Regions from separate parts of the Streptomyces sp. A0592 genome, predicted to be linked through region 1. Evidence: riboswitches for the same ligand, from Rfam matches in the RefSeq annotation. Region 1 holds a riboswitch; each other region holds the start of a gene.
The links. Region 1 has a riboswitch for thiamine pyrophosphate ahead of thiC (phosphomethylpyrimidine synthase ThiC). Riboswitches for the same ligand answer to the same signal wherever they lie in the genome.
Positions count from the first base shown of each region.

Region 2: another riboswitch for thiamine pyrophosphate. It lies ahead of thiO (glycine oxidase ThiO); the one in region 1 lies ahead of thiC (phosphomethylpyrimidine synthase ThiC).
Region 3: another riboswitch for thiamine pyrophosphate. It lies ahead of E6U81_RS21815 (thiamine ABC transporter substrate-binding protein); the one in region 1 lies ahead of thiC (phosphomethylpyrimidine synthase ThiC).

Region 1 covers NZ_SSBM01000007.1:180,044-183,311, forward strand. Annotated here, with positions in the region: gene E6U81_RS13475 (SsgA family sporulation/cell division regulator) at 1-62, shown strand, start outside; gene E6U81_RS13480 (YibE/F family protein) at 105-1,484, opposite strand; TPP riboswitch at 1,557-1,701, shown strand; gene thiC (phosphomethylpyrimidine synthase ThiC) at 1,696-3,268, shown strand, end outside.
Region 2 covers NZ_SSBM01000008.1:131,765-135,032, reverse strand. Annotated here, with positions in the region: gene E6U81_RS14615 (thiazole synthase) at 1-596, opposite strand, end outside; gene thiS (sulfur carrier protein ThiS) at 602-802, opposite strand; gene thiO (glycine oxidase ThiO) at 799-1,980, opposite strand; TPP riboswitch at 1,978-2,089, opposite strand; gene E6U81_RS14600 (FAD-dependent oxidoreductase) at 2,171-3,268, shown strand, end outside.
Region 3 covers NZ_SSBM01000015.1:70,932-74,199, forward strand. Annotated here, with positions in the region: gene E6U81_RS21810 (iron ABC transporter permease) at 1-150, opposite strand, end outside; gene E6U81_RS21815 (thiamine ABC transporter substrate-binding protein) at 264-1,364, opposite strand; TPP riboswitch at 1,449-1,558, opposite strand; gene rlmN (23S rRNA (adenine(2503)-C(2))-methyltransferase RlmN) at 1,617-2,732, opposite strand; gene E6U81_RS21825 (phosphatidate cytidylyltransferase) at 2,865-3,268, opposite strand, start outside.

The DNA.
Region 1 (3,268 bases):
TGGACGAGGCGCTCGGCAGAATCCTGGCCGAGTCGAAGCAGAACGAGCAGAACGCCGGCTGAACCGCCGCCCCGACCCGCTCACCACTCGGGCTGAACCGCCGTTCAGCGCTTGCGCCGCCGGCCCCGGCCGCCGCGTACCGGTCCCGAGCCCGGTGCGACGGCCGGGGATTCCGGCCGGTCGGCCGAGACCACCAGCGCCGCCAGCGCCGTTGTCACCGGCACCGACGCCACCAGTCCGATCGAGCCGACGAGGGTCCGTACGATCTCCACCGCGACCAGCTCGCTGTTCGCCACCGATCCCATGCTGCTGTTGGCGATCGAGAACAGCAGGAGCAGCGGCAGCGCGGCGCCCGCGTAGGCCAGCACCAGGGTGTTGACCACCGATGCGATGTGGTCGCGGCCGATTCTGATGGCGGCCCGGTACAGGGAGCGGGGCCCCTGGGAGGGGTCTGCCTGGTGGAGTTCCCACACCGCCGAGGTCTGGGTGACCGTCACGTCGTCGAGGACACCCAGCGATCCGATGATGATGCCGGCGAGCAGCAGGCCGCTCATGTCGATGTCAGGGTAGAGCCCGTGGATCAGCCCGGTGTTGTCGTCGGTGTTGCCGCTGAGGAACGCCCAGTCGATGAACACCGAGCCCAGCAGGCCGATCAGCAGGAGTGACACGAGCGTGCCCAGGACGGCCACCGAGGTGCGGGCGGTCAGGCCGTGGCACATGTAGAGCGCGATCAGCATGATCGCGCTCGCCCCGACCACCGCGACCACCAGCGGGTTCGACCCCTGCAGGATGGCGGGGAGGATGAAGAGCGTCAGCACGCCGAAGCTGACGACCAGTGCGATCAGCGCGAACAGCCCGCGCATCCGCCCGACGAGGACGACCGCGAGCGCGAAGATGCCGGCCAGCACCGCCAGCGGGAGCTTGCGGTTCACGTCGATCACCGAGTACTGGAGGTCGCGGGGCGCGTCCGGCGCGTACGCCACCACCACTTCCTGGCCGTCCGCCAACTGCCGTGGCGCGCCCGGCTGGACGATCTCCACGAAGGTGCGCCCCTTGTCCGGGCCGCTCCCGATCTCGACGGTCGCCTTCTTGCACTCGCCGGTCTGCGCGGCCCGGGCTCCGCCGCCCGTCGGGGCGGAGCCCTCGCCGGTCGGCGGCACCTGCGCGGCGTTCACGGATTTGCAGTCGACGAGTTCCAGCGAGACGACCTTGGCCTGCTGCGTCTGTCGGTCGAAGCCCACCCCGGTCCGCTCGTGGTCCGGCGTGCCGCCCGGCCAGAGGACCGCCAGGCCGACGAAGACGGCGACAGCGAAGGGGATCAGTACGGCCGCGATGACCTTGCGCAGGTGCTTCGAGACGGGTGCCGCAGGTCCGTGGCTGTGGCTGTGGGAGTGGCCGGAGGAGTGCCCGTGTCCGGCGTGCGCGTGGCCGGAGTGGCCGTTGGGCTCAGTGGGCTCGGTGGGGGGCTGCGGCGAGGACGTCACCTGCAGATCATCGCAAGAGATGAGGGGGCCCACTGTTCAGCACGCCATGGATGGCGCTAGCGTGGGGGCTACTTTGCACAACGCGGGAGCTCGGAGCACCGGGCTGAGAGGGCGCTGATCACCGTACGCGATCACGAATGCGTACGGGAGGAGGCTGCGTCGACCGCCGAACCTGTTACCGGGTAATGCCGGCGTAGGGAGATCAGGTCTCATGACCATTCAGGACGCACGCACGCCTGCCGTCAGCCAGGACGGCGACGGCTCGACCGAGCGCAAGCCGGGCTGGCACAAGGGCTACGTGGCGGGCTCCCGCCCCGACATCCGGGTGCCGGTCCGCCAGGTCCACCTCACCAACGGCAAGGACGTGACGCTCTACGACACGTCCGGTCCGTACACCGACCCGCAGATCGAGACCGATGTGCGACGGGGCCTCGCGCCGCTGCGCGAGAACTGGATCATCAGCCGCGGCGACACCGAGGAGTACGCCGGCCGTCCGGTACGCCCTGAGGACGACGGCATCAAGCACACCTCTCCGCGCGGTGGCCTCAAGAACCTCGACGCGGTCTTCCCGGGCCGCCCCCGTCAGCCCCGCCGGGGCCGGGACGGCGCCGCCGTCACGCAGCTCGCGTACGCCCGCCGGGGCGAGATCACCCCGGAGATGGAGTACGTCGCGATCCGCGAGAACGTCTCCCCGGAGGTCGTCCGCGAGGAGATCGCCGCAGGTCGCGCGGTGCTTCCGGCGAACGTGAACCACCCGGAGATCGAGCCGATGATCATCGGCAAGAAGTTCCTGGTGAAGGTCAACGCCAACATCGGCAACTCCGCCGTCACCTCCTCCATCGAGGAGGAGGTGGAGAAGATGACCTGGGCGACCCGCTGGGGCGCGGACACGGTCATGGACCTCTCGACGGGCCGCAACATCCACACCACCCGCGAGTGGGTGCTGCGCAACTCCCCGGTTCCGATCGGCACCGTGCCGCTCTACCAGGCGCTGGAGAAGGTCGACGGCCGGGCCGAGGACCTGACCTGGGAGATCTACAAGGACACGGTCATCGAGCAGGCCGAGCAGGGCGTCGACTACATGACGGTCCACGCCGGCGTGCTCCTGCCGTACGTGCCGCTGACCGCCCGCCGCAAGACCGGCATCGTCTCACGCGGCGGCTCGATCATGGCCGCGTGGTGCCTGGCGCACCACAAGGAGAACTTCCTCTACACGAACTTCGAGGAGCTCTGCGACATCCTCGCGACGTACGACGTCACGTATTCCCTCGGTGACGGACTGCGCCCCGGCTCGATCGCGGACGCCAACGACGCGGCCCAGTTTGCCGAGCTGAAGACGCTGGGTGAGCTGAACACCATCGCCAAGCGCCACAACGTCCAGACGATGATCGAGGGCCCGGGCCATGTCCCGATGCACAAGATCAAGGAGAACATCGACCTCCAGCAGGAGATCTGCGAGGAGGCGCCGTTCTACACGCTCGGCCCGCTGACCACGGACGTCGCCCCCGCCTACGACCACATCACCTCGGGCATCGGCGCCGCGATGATCGCCTGGTGGGGCACGGCGATGCTCTGCTACGTCACGCCCAAGGAGCACCTGGGCCTGCCCAACCGGGACGACGTCAAGACCGGCGTGATCACGTACAAGATCTCGGCACACGCCGCTGACCTGGCGAAGGGGCACCCCGGCGCCCAGGAGTGGGACGACGCGCTGTCCGACGCGCGGTTCGAGTTCCGCTGGGAGGACCAGTTCAACCTGGCCCTGGACCCGGACACGGCCCGTG
Region 2 (3,268 bases), on a different contig from region 1:
AGTTCCATCGCCAGGGCGACGTCGGAGGCCGTGCCCGCGCCGGCGTCGAGGATCACCGGGACCGAGGCCCGCTCCGTGATGAGCTCGAAGTTGTGCGGGTTGCGGATGCCCATGCCGGACCCGATGGGGGAGCCGAGCGGCATGATCGCCGCGCAGCCCACGTCCTCCAGCTTGCGCGCGAGCACCGGGTCGTCGTTGGTGTACGGCAGGACGGTGAAGCCCTCGTCCACCAGGATCTCGGCGGCGTCCAGCAGCTCGACGCCGTCGGGCAGGAGGGTCCGCTCGTCCGCGACCACCTCCAGCTTGATCCAGTCGGTGCCGAGGGCCTCCCGCGCGAGCCGGGCCGTGAGGACGGCCTCGCCCGCGGTGAAGCAGCCGGCCGTGTTCGGCAGGACCGGGATGCCGAGCTTGGTCAGGACGGAGAGGACCGAGCCCTGCACCGTCGGGTCGAGGCGGCGCATGGCCACGGTGGTGAGCTCGGTGCCGGACGCGACCAGGGCGCGTTCCAGCACGTCCAGGCTCGGGGCGCCGCCCGTGCCCATGATCAGGCGGGAGGAGAACGTCCGGTCGCCCAGCGTGAAGAGGTCGTCGGCCATGCCGGTCAGCCTCCCTGGACCGCGGTGAGGATCTCCACGCGGTCGCCGTCGCCCACGGGGGTGGCCGGCCACTGCCCGCGGGGGACGACGGTCTCGTTGAGTGCGGCGGCCACCCCGGAGGGGGCCGCGGTCAGGGTGGCGACGACGGTGTCGAGCGTGGCGCCGGCCGCGACCTCGCGCGGCTCGCCGTTGACGGAGATGGTCATGCGTACGACTCCTGACGTGCGGCGGAGAAGCGGCGGGGGGTGAAGGGGCGCGCGATCCCGGGCAGTTCGCCGGTGACCAGCAGCTCGGCCAGCACCTCGCCGGTGAGCGGGGTCAGCAGCACCCCGTTGCGGTAGTGCCCGGTGGCCAGGTGCAGGCCGGGCAGGTCGGTGGGGCCCAGCAGCGGGGCGTTGTCGGGCGATCCGGGGCGCAGGCCCGCCCGGGTCTCGGTCAGCGGGAGCTCGGTGATGCCGGGGACCAGTTCATGGGCGTCGCGCAGGAGTTCGTAGACACCGCCCGCGGTGACGGTGGTGTCCCAGCCGAGTTCCTCGCTGGTGGCGCCGATGACGAGTTCGCCGTTCTCGCGGGGCACGAGGTAGACGTGGCTGCCGCGCACGACCGCCCGTACGGTGCGGGAGAGGAACGGCGCGTAGGCGGGGGGTACGGCGAGCCGCAGCACCTGCCCCTTGACGGGCCGTACGGGCGGCAGCACATCGGCGGGTACGCCCGCCAGCCGGCCGCTGAGCGAGCCCGCGGCCAGGACCACCTGGTCGGCGCGCAGCTCCGTGCCGTCGTCGAGGAGGGCGCCGGTCGCCCGGTCGGAGGTGGTGAGCAGCTGCTCGGCGGCCGCCCGGTGGATGCGCACTCCGGCGCCCTCGCAGGCGGCCAGCAGGGCGGCGGCGAGCCGGCGCGGGTCGACCTGGTGGTCGCCGTCGACGCGCAGGCCGCCGCGCACGCCGGGGGCGAGCATGGGTTCCAGGCGGCGGCACTCGCGGCCGGTGAGCCATTCGGGCTCCAGGCCGCAGCGGCGCTGGAGGGCGTGCAGTTCGCGCAGGTGGAGGCGGTCGTCGGCGTCGAGGGCGACGGCGAGGGTGCCGCAGGCGCGGTAGCCGATGTCCATCCCGCCGCTCGCTTCCGCGAGCTCGGCGGCGAACCGCGGATAGCGTTCGGCGGAGGCGAGGCCGAGGCCGAGGAGGGCTTCCTCGCCGTAGTGGAGTTCGGTGACGGGGGCGAGCATGCCGGCCGCCACCTGGGCGGCGCCGCCGCCGGGTGCCGGGTCGGCGAGTACGGTGCGCAGTCCGCGCTCCGCGGCCCGCCAGGCGGTGACCAGGCCGATGATCCCGCCTCCGACGACGAGGACGTCGGATCCCCGGTCGGTTTCCTTCCGAGATGAGTGCATGGGCGTCCAGCCCCTCCCTTCGCCGGCATGACCCGGATCAGGTTCGTACGGTCGGAGGCCGGCCAGCCTCCCTCTCAGCCCGGTGCGCCGGACTCCCGCGATAGGTACGGTGGCCAGACTATCCCGGTGGTGGACGGCGGGTAAGGCGGCACCTATTCCTGACGGAGCGTCAGATGATTAGGGTGGCCGCGTGAGCGAGCAGACGGAACAGAATCAGCGCGGCGTCGTGATCGTCGGCGCCGGAATGGCCGGGGTGCAGACCGCGGTCGCCCTGCGCGAACAGGGCTTCACGGGCCCCGTGACCCTGCTGGGAGCCGAACCCCACCAGCCCTACGACCGGCCCCCGCTGTCCAAGGCGGTGCTCCTCGGCAAGGCCGAGGACTCCGCCTTCGACGTGGACTTCGAAGGCCTGGGCATCGCGCTCCGCCTCGGGACGGAGGTCACCGGGCTGCGGGCCGCCGACCGCGAACTGGACACCGAGGCCGGACCGGTCCCGTACGAGGTCCTTGTCCTCGCGACCGGAGCGCAGCCGCTGACCCTGCCCGGCGCCGAGGGCGTCCCGGGCGTCCACCTGCTGCGCACGCTGGACGACGCGGCGCGGCTGCGCCCGGTCCTGGCGGCCGCGTCCCGGGTCGTGGTCGTCGGCGCCGGCTGGATCGGGGCGGAGTTCGCCACCGCTGCCCGGGAGGCCGGCTGCGCGGTGACCGTCGTCGAGGCGGCGGAGCGGGTGCTGGCGGGCGCCCTGCCCGGCGAGGTCGCCGAGCCGATGGCGCGCTGGTACGGGCAGGCCGGCGCCGAGCTGATCACCGGCGCGATGGTGGCCGGCGTCGAGGAGGGGCGGGTCCTCCTCGCGGACGGGCGCGCCCTGCCCGCCGACGCGGTGGTCGTGGGGATCGGCGCACGGCCCGCCACCGGATGGCTGGCCGGGTCTGGCGTGGAACGCGGCGCCGACGGCTCGGTCACCGCCGACGCGCACCTGCTGACCTCCCTGCCGGGGGTGTACGCGGTCGGCGACTGCGCCTCCTTCCCGTCCGGGCGGTACGGGGCGCGGCTGCTCGTGCACCACTGGGACAACGCGCTCCAGGGACCGCGGGCGGTCGCGGCGAACATCCTCGCCGGGGAGCCCACCGCGGTCTACGACCCGGTGCCGTACTTCTGGTCCGAGCAGTTCGGGCGCTTCGTGCAGTACGCCGGCCACCACGGCGGGGCCGACACCCTGGTGTGGCGCGGGGACCCGGCCGAGGAGGCCTGGTCGGTGTGCTGGCTGCGCGACGGCGCCCTGGCCGCG
Region 3 (3,268 bases), on a different contig from region 1:
GAACCACAGCACGTCGGCGATGTCGGGCCGGGAGAGCACCTCGCCGATCCGGCCGAACTGCCATCCGGTGTCGGTCTTGAGGCCGCGGCCGACGATCGCGGCGACGGGGTAGGCGAAGAACAGCGCGAAGAAGACGAGGGGGACGGCCATCAGGGCGAGGCGGACGGCGGTGGCCCGCCCGCTCTCGCCCTGTCCGGGTACCCGCTCCGGTCCGGGGACCGGGGCGGCGTCGTGCGACGCCGCACCCGGCTCCTTCGTACCGCTTACTTCACGACGAGCGCGGTCCATGCCTTGACCCACTGCTCACGGTTCTTGGCGATGGTCTCCGGAGTGACGTTCTCCGGCTTCTCGACCACCACACCGTGCTTGGTGAACAGCTCCGGCAGCGCGGCGTCCTTGGTCACGGGGTTCACGAACATCTGGAGGGGCATGTCCTCCTGGAACTTCTTGCTGATCAGGAAGTCGACGAGGGCCTTGCCGCCCTCCTCGTTCTTCGCGCCCTTCAGCAGACCCGCGAACTCGATCTGGCGGAAGCAGGTGCCGGTGGCGACGCCCGTCGGGGCCTCGGCCGGCTGCGGCTCGCCGTACAGCACCTCGACCGGCGGGCTGGAGGCGTAGGAGACGACCAGCGGACGGTCGCCCTTGGCCTTCTTGCCGCCCGCGGAGCCGGAGAAGCGCTCGTTGTAGGCCTGCTCCCAGCCGTCGACGACCTCGACGCCGTTGGCCTTCAGCTTGCTCCAGTAGTCCTTCCAGCCCTCCTCGCCGTACTTGCCGACGGAGGCGAGCATGAAGCCGAGGCCGGGGGAGGAGGTCGCGGCGTTCTCGACCACCAGCAGGTTCTTGTACTCCGGCTTGGTCAGGTCGTCCAGCGTCTGCGGCGGGGCGATCTTCTTGTCGGCGAAGTAGGCCTTGTCGTAGTTGACGCAGATGTCGCCGGAGTCGATCGGGGTGACCCGGTGCTCCTTGTCGAGCACGTACTCGGGCTTCACGTCGGCCAGGCCCTTGGCCTCGTACGGGGTGAAGATGCCGTTGTCGAGGGCGCGCGAGAGCAGGGTGTTGTCGACGCCGAAGAAGACGTCGCCGCGCGGGTTGCCCTTGGTGAGGATCTCCTGGTTCAGGGCGGCGCCGGCGTCACCGGACTTCAGCACCTTGACGGTGTAGCCGCTCTGCTGCTCGAACTCCTTGAGGACCGCGTCGGTCACGTTGAAGGAGTCGTGGGAGACGAGCGTGACGGTCTTGGACTTCGGGGCGTCGCTCGTCCCCGCGGTCTTGTCCTTGGCGTCGCCGCCGCCGCAGGCGCTGAGCGTAGTGACGCCCAGCGCGGCCGCGAGCGCGGCGCCCGCGATCTTCTTGGTGGTGCTCACTGGTGATTCCTCCTGGGATGACCAGGAGAAGACGCGGCCCTGCCCGGCGCTCTGTGCGAGCGGACGCCGGGCAGGGCGCAACAGCTTGAGTGGTGACCGAACTTCCTACCCCGAATGACCGGGGCGAGGTTCAGAGGGTCTGCGGATGACGGATACCGCACTCTCAGCGCTGTGGCGCTCCCCTGTCGGAATATGCAATTGGTTCGGCCACAGGGTACCCCGTGGCCGAATGTGACCGGCCAGAACCGGACGCTAGCGCTCCGAGGCGGCCAGCTGGCCGCACGCGCCGTCGATCTCCTGGCCCCGGGTGTCACGCACGGTCACAGGAACGCCGTGACGGGCGATGGCCTCCACGAAGGCCTTCTCGTCCTCGGGCCGCGAGGCGGTCCACTTGGAGCCGGGCGTCGGGTTCAGCGGGATCAGGTTGACGTGTACGCGCTTGCCCTTGAGCAGCCGGCCCAGCAGGTCCCCCCGCCAGGCCTGGTCGTTGATGTCGCGGATCAGGGCGTACTCGATCGAGATCCGGCGGCCGGACTTCTCGGCGTACTCCCACGCGGCGTCGAGGACCTCGCGCACGTTCCAGCGGGTGTTCACGGGGACCAGGGTGTCGCGCAGCTCGTCGTCCGGGGCGTGCAGCGAGACGGCGAGGCGGCACTTGAAGCCCTCGTCGGCGAACCGCAGCATGGCCGGGACCAGGCCGACCGTGGAGACGGTGATGCCGCGCTGGGACAGGCCCAGGCCGTCGGGCTCCGGGTCGGTGAGCCGGCGGATGGCGCCGACGACGCGGTTGTAGTTGGCCAGGGGCTCGCCCATGCCCATGAAGACGATGTTCGACAGCCGGGCGGGGCCGCCGGGGACCTCTCCGTCGCGCAGCGCGCGCATGCCGTCGACGATCTGGTGCACGATCTCGGCGGTGGAGAGGTTGCGGTCCAGGCCGGCCTGGCCGGTGGCGCAGAACGGGCAGTTCATGCCGCAGCCGGCCTGCGAGGAGATGCACATGGTGACCCGGTCGGGGTAGCGCATCAGCACGGACTCCACCAGCGTGCCGTCGTGCAGCTTCCACAGGGTCTTGCGGGTGGTGTCGTCGTCGCAGCTGATGTGCCGGATGACGGACATCAGGTCCGGGAGGAGCTCCTGCTGGAGCTTGGTCCGGGAACCCGCCGGGATGTCGGTCCACTCGGCCGGGTCGTGCGCGTACCGCGCGAAGTAGTGCTGGGAGAGCTGCTTGGCCCGGAACGGCTTCTCGCCGATCGCGGCAACCGCCTCACGGCGCTCGGCCGGGGTCATGTCTGCGAGGTGCCGGGGCGGCTTCTTGGCCCCGCGAGGGGCGACGAAGGTGAGCTCACCCGGAACGGGGCGGGGGGCCATGCGGTACTCCTCAGTACGACGAGGTGGGGGTCACCCCGCGCGTGCAGGGCCGGTCCGCGGCTCGGCCGCTGGACGGAAAGGGCGCGCCGCGTACACGCGGCGCGCCCTCCAGGATAACCCGACCGGGACCCGTCAGCCGGTGCCGACGAAAGCGGCCAGCAGCAGCCACACCACCGGAGCGGTGGGCAGGAGCGAGTCCAGCCGGTCCATGATGCCGCCGTGCCCCGGCAGCAGGGTGCCCATGTCCTTGATGCCCAGGTCCCTCTTGATCATCGACTCGCCCAGGTCGCCCAGGGTGGCGCTGACCGCGACCGCGAGGCCGAGCAGCAGGCCCTGCCACCAGGCGCCGCCGTCGATCAGGAACTCCATGCAGAGCGCGCCGGCGACCATGGCGAAGGCCACCGCTCCGAACAGTCCCTCGCGGGTCTTGCCGGGGCTGATGCGCGGCGCCAGCTTGGTCTTCCCGAAGCGCCAGCCCACGGCGTAGGCCCCGGTGTCGCTGACGACGGTCAGGAGCAGGAAGGTGATCACGCGCT